One region of the Agarivorans sp. QJM3NY_33 genome, then DNA from elsewhere that is predicted to be linked to it. Evidence: predicted binding sites of a transcription regulator. Region 1 holds the regulator's gene; each other region holds the start of a gene.
The links. Region 1 encodes sigma-54, which starts transcription at its own class of promoters, with help from an activator protein. Its sites were predicted from a motif close to GTTGGCACGNNNNTNGNNT; they were not measured.
Positions count from the first base shown of each region.

Region 2: ACRRSY_RS12560 (putative urea ABC transporter substrate-binding protein) is a predicted target of sigma-54. The motif match lies at 2,780-2,798, and genes of this name have one in related genera.
Region 3: ACRRSY_RS03010 (THxN family PEP-CTERM protein) is a predicted target of sigma-54. The motif match lies at 3,655-3,673, and genes of this name have one in related genera.

Region 1 is NZ_CP194039.2:4,229,876-4,234,998, forward strand. Features, by position in the region: gene lptC (LPS export ABC transporter periplasmic protein LptC) at 1-148, shown strand, start outside; gene lptA (lipopolysaccharide transport periplasmic protein LptA) at 111-656, shown strand; gene lptB (LPS export ABC transporter ATP-binding protein) at 653-1,378, shown strand; gene ACRRSY_RS18975 (RNA polymerase factor sigma-54) at 1,430-2,935, shown strand; gene hpf (ribosome hibernation promoting factor) at 2,962-3,249, shown strand; gene ptsN (PTS IIA-like nitrogen regulatory protein PtsN) at 3,258-3,701, shown strand; gene rapZ (RNase adapter RapZ) at 3,728-4,585, shown strand; gene ACRRSY_RS18995 (HPr family phosphocarrier protein) at 4,572-4,841, shown strand; gene mgtE (magnesium transporter) at 5,079-5,123, shown strand, end outside.
Region 2 is NZ_CP194039.2:2,790,590-2,795,712, reverse strand. Features, by position in the region: tRNA gene ACRRSY_RS12575 (tRNA-Cys) at 1-60, shown strand, start outside; tRNA gene ACRRSY_RS12570 (tRNA-Leu) at 1,254-1,340, shown strand; gene ACRRSY_RS12565 (alpha/beta hydrolase) at 1,650-2,630, shown strand; guanidine-I (ykkC/yxkD leader) riboswitch at 2,861-2,956, shown strand; gene ACRRSY_RS12560 (putative urea ABC transporter substrate-binding protein) at 3,015-4,100, shown strand; gene ACRRSY_RS12555 (ABC transporter permease) at 4,110-4,937, shown strand; gene ACRRSY_RS12550 (ABC transporter ATP-binding protein) at 4,934-5,123, shown strand, end outside.
Region 3 is NZ_CP194039.2:673,901-679,023, forward strand. Features, by position in the region: gene ACRRSY_RS02990 (DUF294 nucleotidyltransferase-like domain-containing protein) at 1-974, shown strand, start outside; gene ACRRSY_RS02995 (exonuclease domain-containing protein) at 985-1,695, shown strand; gene ACRRSY_RS03000 (S1 family peptidase) at 1,786-2,544, opposite strand; gene ACRRSY_RS03005 (ThiF family adenylyltransferase) at 2,664-3,524, shown strand; gene ACRRSY_RS03010 (THxN family PEP-CTERM protein) at 3,720-4,628, shown strand; gene ACRRSY_RS03015 (PEP-CTERM/exosortase system-associated acyltransferase) at 4,796-5,123, shown strand, end outside.

The sequences.
Region 1 (5,123 bases):
AAACGAAACCATGCATAGTGATAAACTCGTTACCGTTTATGGCCCATCCTACGAATTATATGGACGCGGAATGAACGGTGATTTAGCCAATGAAATAGTGACTTTATTAAATGATATCGAAGCGGTTTACCACAATCCACAAGAATAAATTAGCCTTTTTAGCAAGCCTGTTACTCATCAGTTGGGGGGCTCAAGCGCTTGAAGACGACTTCAATAAACAAATTGTCGTCGATGCCGACCGTCAACAGGTTAATATCAAAGAAAATCGCGTCACTTTTTATAGTAATGTCGTCGTGACTCAAGGCTCGATAAAAATGCGCGCCGAAGAACTGAGCGTTATCGGAAGTGAGCAAAAAGGCAGCGAAGTGATGATAGCAAAAGGCAAACCAGCCACCTTCTATCAGCTCTTAGATAATGGTAAGCCCATTGAAGCAGAGGCGAACGAAGTGCGTTACGATTTGAAGACTCAAACGCTTACGCTTACTAACAATGCACTGCTGAAGCAAGAAGAAAGCTTAGTCAAAGGTCAAATGATTAAATACAGCATTAACAAACAAGAAATGGTTGCTCAGGGCGACCAAAACAATCGGGTGACCACCATTTTCTTACCCCAACAACTCAACAAAGTTGCCCCCAAGGCCACGCCTCAACCATGAGTACCTTAATTGCAGAAAACCTTGCCAAAAGTTACAAGGGGCGCAAGGTCGTTAAAAACGTGAGTCTCAATGTTGAAACTGGAAAAATTGTCGGTTTATTAGGGCCCAATGGCGCTGGAAAAACCACCACTTTTTATATGGTGGTTGGTTTAGTCCCAAGGGACCAAGGGCGGATCCTAATTGACAACGAAGATCTGTCAAGTACCGCCATGCATACCAGGGCTCGCAAAGGCATAGGTTACCTACCGCAAGAAGCATCTATCTTTCGTCGCCTCTCGGTAGAAAAGAATATTTTAGCGGTCTTAGAAACACGTAAAGACCTCGATAAACAACAACAAATGGGCGCGCTCGATGACTTACTTGAAGAGTTTCATATTGGTCATATTCGCAAGAATTTAGGCATGAGTCTGTCGGGCGGTGAACGTCGCCGAGTAGAAATTGCCCGCGCTCTAGCTGCCGCACCTAAGTTTATTTTGCTTGACGAACCCTTCGCAGGCGTGGATCCTATTTCTGTTATCGATATAAAAAAAATCATTGAACATCTTCGTGATCGCGGTCTGGGTGTATTGATCACCGACCACAATGTAAGAGAAACACTAGATGTTTGTGAGCACGCCTATATCGTTAGCCAAGGCGAACTGATAGCCTCAGGAAAACCTGAGGAGATACTTAAAAATGAGCATGTGAAACGAGTTTATCTCGGTGAACAATTCAAGCTATAGTTAAAGTATGTCCTCAAACGCGATAATAAAAAGAAGGAACAGCGGTAATTAATGAAAGCATCTTTGCAGTTGCGTCTTGGTCAGCAATTAACCATGACCCCCCAGTTACAACAGGCCATACGCTTACTCCAGCTTTCGACGCTGGATCTGCAGCAGGAAATCCAAGAAGCTTTGGAGAGTAATCCTCTGCTAGAAGCAGATGAAGCGCAAGCAAATGACGCAGACTCGGCTGAATTTAAATCAGCCAGCGAGCAAAATAGTGATGCAAACAATAGCCAAACGGAGATCGATAGCAGCCAGATGGAAACTGGCGATGCGATTAGTCAAGATACCGTCGCAGACGATCTTCCGGTTGACTCAACTTGGGATGACATTTACAGCGCGAGCTCGGCTCCTGCCAGCTCTTCATCCGGTAGCAGCAGTGATGACAACGACATGTTGTTTCAAGGTGAAACCGTTGACTCCTTACAAGATCACTTGCTCTGGCAAATGCGCCTCACGCCTTTTAGTGAAATAGACCAAGCTATCGCCCTCGCCATCATCGACGCAGTCGACCAATCAGGTTACCTGACACAAGATTGTGAGCAATTACTTGAGGGACTACGTTCGATTGAAAATAATGATTTAGATGTCGAGTTAGATGAAATTGAAGCAGTACTTAAACGTATTCAGCACTTCGATCCAGTTGGTATTGCTGCCCGCTCTCTACAGGAATGCTTACTCATCCAATTAAGTCGTTTCAGCGAACAAACACCTTGGCTGAATGAAGCGAAAGACATCGTATCGAATCATATTGACGTATTAGCAAATCGAGATTTTCGTTTATTGGCCCGTAAAACCAAGTTAAAAGAGGAGCAGCTACGCGAAGTGATGCGGCTGATTCACACCTTAGAGCCAAGACCTGGTAATGCCGTCGAACCAAATCAAGCCCAATACGTAATTCCCGATGTCTCGGTGATTAAACGTCAAGGTCGCTGGGTGGTTGAACTCAATCCTGACGCGATGCCAAAACTACGCATCAATTCACATTATGCATCGATGACTAAAACCTCGACCAACGCCAACGATACCCAGTTTATTCGCAGCCATCTGCAAGAAGCAAAATGGTTCATCAAGAGTATTGAAAGCCGTAACGAAACCCTACTGAAAGTCTCTAATTGCATCGTGCATCACCAACAAGCTTTCTTTGAATATGGTGAAGAAGCCATGAAACCGATGGTATTGAATGATGTTGCCGAAGCGGTTGAAATGCATGAATCCACGATCTCTAGGGTCACGACTCAAAAATTCATGCATACCCCTCGCGGGATCTTCGAACTCAAATACTTTTTCTCTAGCCATGTGGCTACCGATGGTGGAGGAGAATGCTCCTCAACAGCCATTCGTGCATTAATTAAGAAACTGGTTGCTGCCGAGAATACCAGTAAACCACTCAGCGATAGTAAAATCGCTGATATTTTGGCAGATCAAGGCATCAAGGTGGCTAGGCGTACGATAGCTAAATATCGTGAGTCATTGGCTATTCCACCTTCTAACCAACGTAAGAGCCTTATTTAAAGGCCACTATAAAGGGGACGACATCTATGCAAATTAACCTTACTGGACACCACGTAGAAATCACTGAGTCTTTGAGAGAATATGTCCACACTAAGTTTACTAAGCTACAACGACGATTCGACCAAATTAATAATGTCCATGTTATTCTCAATGTCGAAAAACTGAATCAGATTGCCGAAGCCACTATACACCTAAATGGTGGTGAATTATTCGCCACTTCAGAACACGCTGATATGTACGCGGCCATCGATAGCCTCATCGATAAGCTCGATCGCCAAGTCATTAAGCATAAAGAAAAACTCACCAAACATTAGTCATAGTAATGCAAATAGATAAAGTACTAAGCTTGGACTGCACCCAAAGTGCAGTCCAATGTTCGTCAAAAAAACGAGCATTGGAATTGATCAGTGAACTAGTTGCGAAGCAACTCGACACCACATCTAAAAGTATATTTGAAAGTTTATTAAATCGTGAACGCATGGGCAGTACTGGCATTGGCCAAGGCATCGCGATCCCTCACGGTAGAATAGGCAATCAATACCATGCGACCGCAGTATTATTACGCTGTACTCCGGCGATTTCCTTTGACGCCATTGACAATCAAGCCGTTGATTTAATATTTGCCTTACTGGTTCCCGAAGACCAATGTCAACAACATCTAAATACTCTCGCTCAAGTTGCTGAAAAACTTAATGATAAGCAAATATGCAAACAACTTCGTACAGCACAAAGTGATGACGAATTATACACGATCATGATAGCCTAAGACTCTAATCGTTATTAGGGGTTATCATGGAACTGATTATCGTTAGCGGGCGCTCCGGTTCAGGTAAAACGGTCGCACTACGAGTATTAGAAGATTTAGGTTATTACTGTGTCGACAATTTACCAGTCGTATTATGGCGTCCTTTAATTGAACACCTAAAAAGACAGTACACCAAAGTCGCCATTAGCATCGATGTGCGAAATTTACCTGATGAACCCTCACCCATCGGTCAACTAATTCGCGATGAAGGCTCTGAGCTTAACCTATTAAGTATTTTTCTCGACGCGAAAGATGATGCACTGATCCGCCGCTACAGTGAAACTCGGCGGGTTCATCCACTGAGTCAAAACGACATGTCTCTAGCCAAGGCCATAGAATCTGAAACCGCCCTGCTCGCCCCCATTTCTCGCAATGCTGACCTAAGAATAGATACCTCGCGTTTATCCGTACATGAATTGAGTCAGCTCATTCGATCGCGAGTGACCGGAGAACAACAACAGCAATTAATTATGGTGTTTGAGTCCTTTGGCTTTAAAAATGGCGTACCCAATGATGCCGATTACCTATTTGATGCTCGCTTTTTACCGAACCCGCACTGGCAAGAAGAACTACGACCTTTATGCGGTCTCGATCAAGCGGTTAAAGATTATTTAGCCAAGCAGCCTCTTGTAGAGCAGTACATCCAGCAAATCGCTGATTTATTAGGATCTTGGCTGCCGCATTTAGAAGCCAATAATCGCGCCTATCTGACCATCGCAATTGGTTGTACTGGCGGACAACATCGTAGTGTTTATGTCGCCGAACAACTGGCTGAACACTTTAGTCAAAAACGTAAGGTGCAGCGGCGCCATCGAACTTTGGAACATAAACTTGAAACTCACTAGACAAGTCGTCGTAAAAAACAAACTGGGCTTACACGCTCGCCCAGCCACCAAACTGGTCGAATTGGTACAAGAATTTGAAGCTGAAGTAAGTATTATTGACGGGGAAAAAACCGCTTCGGCTGCCAGCGTGATGGGATTGCTGGTATTGGCAAGCGCTCAAGGCAATACCCTCACGATAATCTCTGAAGGTAACGATGCAGAGGCTGCTCTCGATGCCATACAACAACTCGTTGAAGCAAACTTCGACGAGGAATAACGCGAATTTATTGATGCAACTGCTACACTAAGTCCTGTTGCATTTTTAGTGAATATTTATATCGTAGCGGACAAGGCAGAGCCTATCGCGTAGAAACAGCACTGATGCAGGTACTCAAGCCGTAAACTGTGACACATGTTACCCAAAGGGTTCCGCTGAAAACCTTTGTACCATCCGCGACAGGTTCACCCGCTCTAAAAGCGTGGTTTAATCTTTACACGACTATAAGGACCGCTTATGCCTGAAGAGATGGAGTTAAATCCTAATCAACACAAACGCCTA
Region 2 (5,123 bases), 1.4 Mb from region 1:
GTGGCTATGCAGCGGATTGCAAATCCGTGGACCTCGGTTCGACTCCGGGACCCGCCTCCATATTGCAGTAGTAACCAGCATTGAAGCTGGTTTTTTTGTGTCTGCTATTCCATCATTCCTCTTCGCTCTAAGGCTGATAGCAATCTGAAGATTAGCTGGTCAGGTCAATCCATTTCCTAGAATATATCTTTTCGACCTGCTGCGTGCATTGCAAGAACCTATTCCATGCTGCATAAACGGGTCAACAAATTCATCATAATCACTGCAGCTTTAATTGGCTAGGCAGTGTTGGCTTAACCAACTCTATACCTGTTCTATAGGGTTTAACTCTGGGGAATATGGTGATAGTTTGATGATCGTGATGTTATTAAATTGATTGGCAATATCTTCCGTATGTCACCCTGCGCCATTCACAACAAGGACTGACGTCCCTTTTCTGTGACTAATGATATTTGCTTTAAATGTTCTATCATATGTCTTTATTGACCCAAGAGACGACGATGGCCTCACCAGATTGAACCAAACAGATGGGCATACTCAAACTTCAAACTGTTGTTTCACCGTTCTTGGACGCTTTCCTCTTTCAGCCCATAAATTGCTTTTTGTTGCTCAAATCTGGTTTCATCCTGAAACCACTCATCAACCCACTCTAGAGCCTTATGCCCTAGGATCTTAAGGGTCGTTTCGAGTTTAAATTTTTTAAAATAGTCCTGTGTTTCTTGAAATTGCTTAAGGTATTTAGAGCGGGAAGTTATCCATGAAAGCGCATATAGTCGAGCAGATAATAGATGGAGTCTGGGTGGTCATGCTTGCCAAAATTTTCATGGCATAAGCGTGGATATTGGCATCTGTCAGTCGTCCACTTTGTGCATATTGCTCTCTTTGCTCAGAAGTTAAAAACGGTAGCCTTCTGGTTTTTGGTTTTCCTGAAGTCTTACCAAGCCTTAATTAGGTCATGTTTTTACTTAGCTTGGTATAAACTAGCGAAGTTAAACGCAGAGTTCAGCATCAATAATCTCGCTTTATTGATCTATCACTGCAGCAGTATTAAACATTTTCCGTGATGACGCTATATAGTGAGGCCTGATTTACATCTGTTCAATTGGCGGTGCCGAGAAGCAGAATTAGCCATGCAGATCGCTTTTTGAGCACTTGAACAAAAATCTTTAATTTATGGTTGACTCATTTTTTGAATACGTTAAAGTACGCCTCGTTCTCAGGCAATCGTGCTGAGACGAAGATTTAAACTTTTTGCCCGGGTGGTGAAATTGGTAGACACAAGGGATTTAAAATCCCTCGTCTGAAAGGACGTGCCGGTTCAAGTCCGGCCCCGGGCACCAATTCAAAAAAGCCAGTAGCATTTGCTACTGGCTTTTTTACATCTTTCGCTCAAGTGTTCATTTGTGGTGCCAGTCGTCGAGTATTTAAGCTAGCGCTAATTGGCTTAAAAAATGCTGCCATGTGTACAACATGCTACTTCAATTCTTACATTATCTCTTAGACTCACCACGAGTCGCTTTATGATGCATTTATCCCAGTTAGTCAGAATTTAACTAATTTAAATGGCAACGGCGTTTGTTGTTATTGGCCTGTGCGGACTAAAGTAGCAAGTATCGAAGGGGTGAGGAGGACGAGCAATGGAAAGTAGCATGATAAACTTATTTGTGACCAGCTTAGTCATCGTAATGATTGTTGGCTTGAGCGTATTGTGTTTGATTCTGATCCCGCAGGTTCCAAGCCGAGTCGAGAACCATTCAGGACTCGATTATAAACGACTGACTCAGGTAAAATGCTTAGCCAAGTGCTCGCGTTATATTGCAAGAGATGGGACTTCCCTAGATTATCGGTATTATCCAGCGGATAGTGACATTGTTTTGATCTTGTTACATGGCTCTGGATGGCACAGTGGCTATCTGGAGCCTTTAGCCTCTCATCTTGCTCGCCAAGGTATCGCGAAGGTTTATACGCCGGATTTACGGGGGCATGGGATGAATCCATGTCGTCGTGGTGATGTGGATTATATTGGTCAATATAATGATGACTTGACTGATTTCATTGATTTGATTCACGAAGCTTCGCCTCAGACAAAAATCCTGCTGGCAGGACACTCTTCTGGTGGCGGTTTAGCCTTGCGCTTTGCGGGCAGTGCGCCAGAACGAGCCATCGACGGTTATTTATTGTTGGCGCCTTATCTTCACTATCAAGCCCCTACCATGAGGCACAACTCGGGGGGATGGGCTCGCCCCTTTATTCGCCGAATTATTGGCTTAGAGTTGGTGAATCGATTCGGTTTTAAAGCACTTAATCATCTTAAAGTGATTAGCTTTAATCTCCCCAGCGCATTTCGTGATGGCAGCGAAACCGATAGTTATAGTTATCGTTTGAATAAATCCTATGCTCCTAAACATTATCAACGGGAGTTACAAGCGATTAAGGTGCCGCTGTTGTTGGTTGTGGGTCGCCTAGATGAGGCATTCATGGCTGAGCAATACCAAGCATTGATCCGCGCCAACAGTGATGGCGATGTAAGTATCATCGAAGATGTTGGACATTTGGATCTTGTAAGTAATTCCGCGGCAATGCAAGTGGTCGGCAAATGGATTTCGGAGCAGTTTAGCGACCATGTCTGAGCGAGTTGGTGGTGTTGCGATCTTTTGAGCGGTATCTTGGCTGTCTAGATATACCGTATATCGTCTCCTTAATAACATCCGTAAATGAAGGGAGTCATAGGCCTCTTGAGCGGCTTGAGTGTCGCGATGTGATGGTGCAAACAGGCATTTTTTGCACAGCCATTGCTTTGGTAAAATTGCGACATGAGAGATGTAAGTTCAGGCAACATCTAAAGCCGCCACCATAATTTGCAATAGACATCTAGGGTTCCGACTGCTTGCAGTGACTGGACCGAGAGTTGTCAACCTCATATGGGGTTACACGGAGGGATAAAAGCCCGGGAGACGACAGTACTTACGTCTCTCATGTTTTTATTTTAAGTGTATAACCACAATGAGGTGAACATGTTTAAACTCGCTAAAAAGCCACTCCGTAAACTTGCCCTAGCGGCTACCTTGATCAGTGCCACTGTTGCCAGCACCACACAAATTGCGCATGCTGCAGACAAACCTAGTTATCGATTAGCATGGACCATCTATGTTGGTTGGATGCCATGGGATTATGGTGCTGCGACAGGCATCGTTAAAAAATGGGCTGACAAATACAATATCAATATCGATGTGGTGCAAGTAAACGACTATATCGAGTCAATTAACCAATACACTGCTGGGGCTTTTGATGCCACGGTAATGACCAATATGGATGCACTGACCATTCCAGCGGCAAGTGGCGTTGATTCCACTGCCTTAATCGTCGGCGATTTCTCTAATGGTAATGATGGGGTGGTGCTGAAAGGTGACAAGTCTTTAGCGGATCTCAAAGGCCAAAAAGTCAATCTAGTTGAGTTAAGTGTTTCCCATTATCTACTCGCGCGTGGTTTAGAGTCTGTGAATTTAGCGGAACGTGATCTCAGCGTGGTGAATACCTCCGACGCCGACTTAGTCGCAGCCTTTACCACCGATGATGTCACGGCTGTAACCACCTGGAATCCTCTACTGAGCGAAATAGTCGCGATGCCAGATACCAAACTGGTGTTCGATTCTTCGAAAATTCCCGGCGAGATCATCGATTTATTGGTCGTCAATAGCGACACCCTTGAGCAGAATCCTGCTCTAGGTAAGGCCTTGACTGGGGCCTGGTTCGAAATCATGACCACTATGTCGGGTAATGACGCTGCAGCAATCAAGGCGAAAACCTTTATGGCAGACGCTTCAGGTACCGATTTGGCTGGCTACGAAGCACAGTTAGCCTCGACCAAGATGTTCTACACCCCCAACGATGCGGTCGATTTTACCAACAGTCTTACTTTAAAGGCAACGATGGCTAAGGTTGCCGAATTTTCCTATCAACACGGATTACTGGGGGATGGTGCGCCCGATGCTGGGTTTATTGGCATTGAAACGCCAGCGGGTGTCTACGGCGATAGCAACAACATTAAACTCAGATTTAATCCTTCGTATATGGAAATGGCAGCGCAAGGCAAACTATAAGGCCAGCTCATGACCCGAATCATCAATCGTAAACCCAGCCGCTTAGCGCGGCTGATTTTAGGCTTACTTCCTTTTGTGCTGTTGATCATTATTTATATGCTGGCATCACAGGCTCGACTGGTTGATAACCCCAACGATAAGTTATTGCCAGCGATGTCCAGTTTTGTGGATGCGGTCCAGAGGATGGCTTTTGAACCGAGTAAACGTAGCGGCGAATTTTTAATGCTAGCGGATACCCTTGCTAGTTTGAGTCGCTTGCTGATGGGAGTCAGTATCAGTGCCTTTATCGCCTTAGTGATTGGTGTTGCTAATGGTATGGTGCCCTATGTTCGAGCCCCGATGTCGCCGTTGGTGACAGCGTTGTCGCTGATACCGCCAATGGCGATATTGCCAATCTTGTTCATCATTTTTGGCTTGGGTGAGCTGTCCAAGGTGATGTTAATCATTATTGGGATCTGTCCCATCATGATCCGGGATTTGCAGTTGCGCACCGATGCCTTGCCTCAAGAGCAAATTGTTAAGGCGCAAACTCTGGGTGCTTCCAGCTGGCAAACCATCGTGGGCGTGGTATTACCACAAATTTTACCGAAGCTGATCGAAAGTGTGCGCTTAACTTTGGGCAGTGCCTGGTTGTTTTTAATAGCGGCAGAAGCTATCGCGGCAACCGAAGGTTTGGGCTACCGGATCTTCTTGATCCGCCGCTATTTGGCTATGGATGTGATCCTTCCATACGTGCTTTGGATCAGCTTGCTGGCTTTCGCCATGGATTGGCTGCTCCGCAAATTCTCGGCTTATGCTTTTTGCTGGTATCACCAAACCCAAGGAGAAGGCGAATGAGTAGCGCAATTATTCAAGCGAACAATTTATGGAAAGAGTATGGCGACAATGTGGTACTCGAGCGGCTAAATCTACAAGTTATGGAAGGTGACTTTGTCAGCATTGTTGGTGCTTCGGGTTGTGGTAAGTCGACCTTTCTCAATTTGTTATTGGGCAATGAGCGAGTCACGCGAGGAGAGCTGTTGC
Region 3 (5,123 bases), 1.5 Mb from region 1:
CCTTAAAAGACGAGCGCTTGTCGATTTTTGAGTCTTTGGTTGACAGTGGGGTTAGCGCCGAAATTCAAGGGCGCGTGATGTCGATGATTATGGATGCTTTTACGCGTCGTTTAATTCAACTCTGTGAGGAACTACTTGGTCCTCCGCCAGTGGCATACGCATGGGTGGTGGCAGGCTCGCATGCCAGAAATGAAGTCCATATGTTATCCGATCAAGATAGCGCCATTGTCCTGGCCGATGAGATTAGTGCCGCTGATAGAGTTTACTTTCAGCATCTTGCGATGAAGGTATGCAATGGTTTAGCTGCCTGTGGTTATCCATTGTGTGATGGTAAGTATATGGCGGCTACCGCTCAATGGTGCCAGCCCTTAAGCCGATGGAAAGCCTATTATCAAAAGTGGGTGGCTAGCCCAGAATACAACAAGTTATTGAGTATTAGCGTCTTTTTAGAAGTTCGTGCGATCTATGGCGAGCATGAATTGGTTGATAAAATGCAGCAGTATTTACATCAGTGTATTCAGCAGAGCCGTAATTTTATTCCTGCCTTAGTCAAAGATGCAGTTGATACCCAACCTCCGTTAGGGATTTTCAATAATTTGGTCCTGGAAAAGGGCGGAGAGCATAGTAATACTTTAAATATTAAGAAATTTGCCTTGAACCTGATTATCGATTTAGCCCGTATATTCAGTCTCGCTGCGGGAGGATCGCTGACCGGAACCGAGGAACGTTTTCGCTATGCTGCGGAACAAGGCACGCTTTCTCAGGATAGTTGTGACAACATTATTGGCGCTTATCATTTTATTTCGCAAGTTCGTTTTATTCACCAGATGCACGCGATAAAAGCAGGTAAAGAGCCGAATAATCATATTGCGCCTGCTTTATTTAGCAGTTTCGAACGAAAACATCTTAAAGAGGCCTTTAAAATCATCAGTGAGCTACAAAGTGTAGCCAAATTGCGGTTTATTAAGGCGTGAGCGAAAAACCATGTTTAAGACGCTGAAAAGAACCTTTGCTAAAAAGCTGTCCCCAGAAGCGCAACGTTTAGCGATGCTTGCAGATCCCACGTGGTCACTTGGGATCCGCCAATATTTATCGACGCCTTTGCCCGCGCTTACGGCTGCATTTAACTCACTTCAGTTTTTGGCTTTAGATTTTGAAACCACAGGGGTTGATCCTCAAGAAGACCGAATTTTGAGTATCGGTCTGGTGCCGATGAGTCTTGCTCAGATAGAAATCGCTGAAGCGCAAGAGGTGTTCATTGCGCACGGGCAATACATAAAAGCGGATAGTGCAAGAGTAAACCAGATTACTCCGCAAATGCTTGATGGGGGGCTACCTTTAGAAGAAGGTATTAGTCTGTTATTTCAAGCTTTATCAGGTAAGGTGTTATTGGTGCATGGCGCTTGCATTGAACGAAATTTTATAGATGCTTACTTTAAACAATACCTTGGCATTGAACACTGTCCTTTGTATATCATTGATACTTTAGCGATTGAAAAGAAACTCAGTTATTCGGGGAGAACTGGTGCACATAAGAGTTTTCAGCTGAATGATTTACGTCGTCACTACGGTTTACCTGACTACGTTTCTCACTCCGCCGCCAGTGATGCCTTCGCTTGTGCTGAATTATTCATGGTTCAGTGTAAGAAGTTGAATATAGCAGCTACGACTTCCCTGCGAGATTTACATCTCTAACTTGAGCATGGCGCTTCTGGCCATGGTTGAACAGGCCATCACTGATTCTGATCAGGCTCTTTAAAGGCCCGCTGGCTATAGCATGTTGCTTTACTGTGGTTTGACGGTTGCTAATAGTTGCTTCAAGTATTTCACGGGTATCGCGTAACTGATTGCACTGGGGTTACTTAATACCGCTTCTTTAGTTGTTTTGACAAATACTTTGTTGATGATGCCTATGACTTCGCCCGTATCTGGGTGGTATAGCGGACTTCCGCTATTCCCTGGATAGGCAGTAGCGTCGAGCTGATAGACATTATAGGGCGCTTTCAATCTTTTGAGTTGAGCAGGGTTTAATTCTCGAGCTGAACGCGCAGGTATCACGACCGGAGTAATACTGGAAATGATACCGCGGTGAGTGACAGGATAAAGTCCAAGTACTGCCCCGATAGGAAAACCGGTAAAGGCATATCGCTCGCCTTCCCTTACCGTTTGGTTTGACACGCGCATTGGCCTTAAGGGTTCTCCTTCAATTTTCAGGAGTGCGAGGTCGTGCTGTTGATTACTTGCCAGCAAGGTTGCGTACCTTAGTTGGGGAGACCGACCTTGGCCAACAAATACCACTAAGCGTTCTTTTTGTTGTTGATTTAAGGTTTTGGGAATGACATGGGCATTGGTCGCGATGACATTGCCGCTAACGGCAAATCCGGTACCACGTAAGGTGGCTCTTGGTGAGTTTAATTTGTTGAACGTTCCCACGCCGACCACCGAGGGCTTGATCTGCTCAATGGTATCGGCAAGTTGGCTTGATGCGGTGCTACTGTATAGCGCCAAGATGATAAGACTTACGATGACTGGAATGAGCCGCATATAGAGTTATTCCTTGAAATGCTGCCTCATATTAATTTTTACTCTAGGCTAGGGCAAGCTAGTATGAAAAGAACATCAAATAAAGTGTTGTGATAAAAACGTTATAACAGGGATGAATAATGATGAGTTTCAATTACGAAGATGCATTTTCGCGCAACATAGGGTGGCTTACCGACGATGAACAGCAACTATTACGCGGGAAGCGGGTGGCCATCGCTGGGGCCGGTGGGGTGGGGAGCGAACATATTGTTACCTTGGCGCGTTTAGGTGTCGGTAAATTTAATATTTCAGATTTTGATGAATATGAAGTGCATAACTTTAACCGCCAAGCGGGCGCATTCATGTCTACCGTTGGGCAAGATAAAGTTAAGGTGATGGAAAGTGTTTGCCTAGATATTAATCCCGAAGCCGAGATCTGTAGTTTTCCTGAGGGTGTATTTGAGCATAATGTTGACCAGTTTTTAGAGGGGGTGGATGTTTATGTTGATAGCCTCGATTTTTTTGCCCTATCGGCACGTAAGTTAGTTTTTCAGAAGTGCCTAGAGAAAAACATCCCTTTGGTGACCGCTGCCCCCCTCGGTATGGGCTGTGCATTTTTGTGTTTCATGCCTGGTGGTATGAATTACGAAGAGTATTTCCGTTTTGAAGATTGCCAAGATGAAAATGAGCAATATATTAAGTTTTTAATTGGTTTGTCTCCCGCAATGTTGCAGCGCCCTTATTTAGTCGATCCAAGTAAGGCCGATTTTCACGCGAAGAAAGGACCGTCGACGCCGATGGCAGTGAAGTTGTGTGCAGGCGTGGCGGCGACTTATGTATTAAAAATCCTTTTAAAACGAGGTGATTTAGTCACCGCTCCCCATGGTTTACATTTTGATGCTTACCGGAATCGTTTTAAAAAAACCTGGCGGCCAATGGGCAATCGGAACCCTTTGCAACGGTTGGTGTTTAAGATTGCGAAAAAAGTGGTTTTAAATTGAGGACTTAGCAACTATTCGCTGAAATATAGTGGGAGTCGTTGCTTGATTAGAAGTGTCAGTAAATTTTACATATTGCTCATGAAAACGGATGTCATTTTATTTAAATTATTGTTTTATAAACGTTTTTTAAGTTGGCATTTGAGTTGCATTGATATACTTGTATTTAACTCTGCGATGACCAAATGGACGGGCAATATGAATAAATTAAAATTGACTGGTATGGCATTAGCTTTAGGTGTTTCAAGCCTTTCGGCAAATGCTGTTTTAATCACGGATTGGGATTACTTAAACGACGCGGGTTTCGGCACTGATTATGTCTCAGAAGCTGGCGACGCAACAGGGATTAACGCTTCGGGTGCTACCTTAGATGACTTTGATACACTCTTTGCTGGTGAGCTTCCTAAAACATTGGCTTGGGGCCAACCTTATAAAGAGGTTAACCCTAACGAATTGCAAAGCTCTTTAATCGTTGACGATGCTAAAACTGGCTCGGTAACCACCAGTGTAGTGAATGGTGTTGGTGCTCTAGCTTTCTCTGAAGGTACTGGTTTAACCCATGAAAACTGGGGAGTAACGGGTGATACTTTGGTATCGGCGACCTTATTCGATGGTTTGTTTTTAGGCCCAACATCTCCAGTGGTGTTGCCTCCAACGGCTGGACCAACGCTACAATTTGAAATTCAATTTGAAGAAACCTACAACCACCCTACTGGCGGCGTATGTGAATATGGCGATACTTTAGATGGTGCAGTTGGTATCAATGAGGCTGGTTGTGCCGATTTATTTACCATTGTATTAGACGACAGTGTTTCTTTCACTCAGGAAGGTGATGCGATTTTCTTAAGCAACAGCTTCACCATCCCTGTAGACGGCTTAGACGATTATGAATACACCTTAACAACTCGTTTGTTAGGTCTAACATTCGTTGAGAATGTCGATTGTCCAGAAGGTAAAACCTGTATTGGTTTCTTAACTGAAGAAGATGATACCAATACTCTTGAAGCTGCATTTGCTATCTCAGCCAGAGAAGTGACAGAACCTGGTACCTTAGCTATATTTGGTTTAGGTTTATTAGGTTTGGCTGGTTTGCGCCGCCGTGCTTAAGGCTTAATAAAAACGTCGCTAAGAGTTAGCGTCATTAGTTGATATTAAAAGCGCAGCCCAGTACTGCGCTTTTTTGTTTTTGAGTCCTTGTCATTGATATTATTTAGCTGCTTTTAACTCTGGCGAGTGAGTGGGTTGCTTTAGATCGAAAGCTTTGAGAGTGCCTTATGATTCGTAATAAATACATAAAAAATTTGGCAAGCTATCCGGTGATTGGGCCGATGGTGAGAAGTGGTATTTCACTGCTAGTGAAACGAGAAGCAAAGTTAATTGCTCAACATTTTGCCGAGTATCTGCGTCCTGTGGTTGCTTATCGTCCCGATATTGTGCATGAAGCGTTTAGGATCCGTCATGATGTTTATTGTGAAGAACTAAACTTTGAGCCAATTCGAGACGATGGGATGGAGCAAGATGAGTTTGATGAATATTCTCGGTTCTGTTTGATCCAACATAAACCCAGTGCGGATTTTGCAGGTTGTGTGCGGATTGTATCCC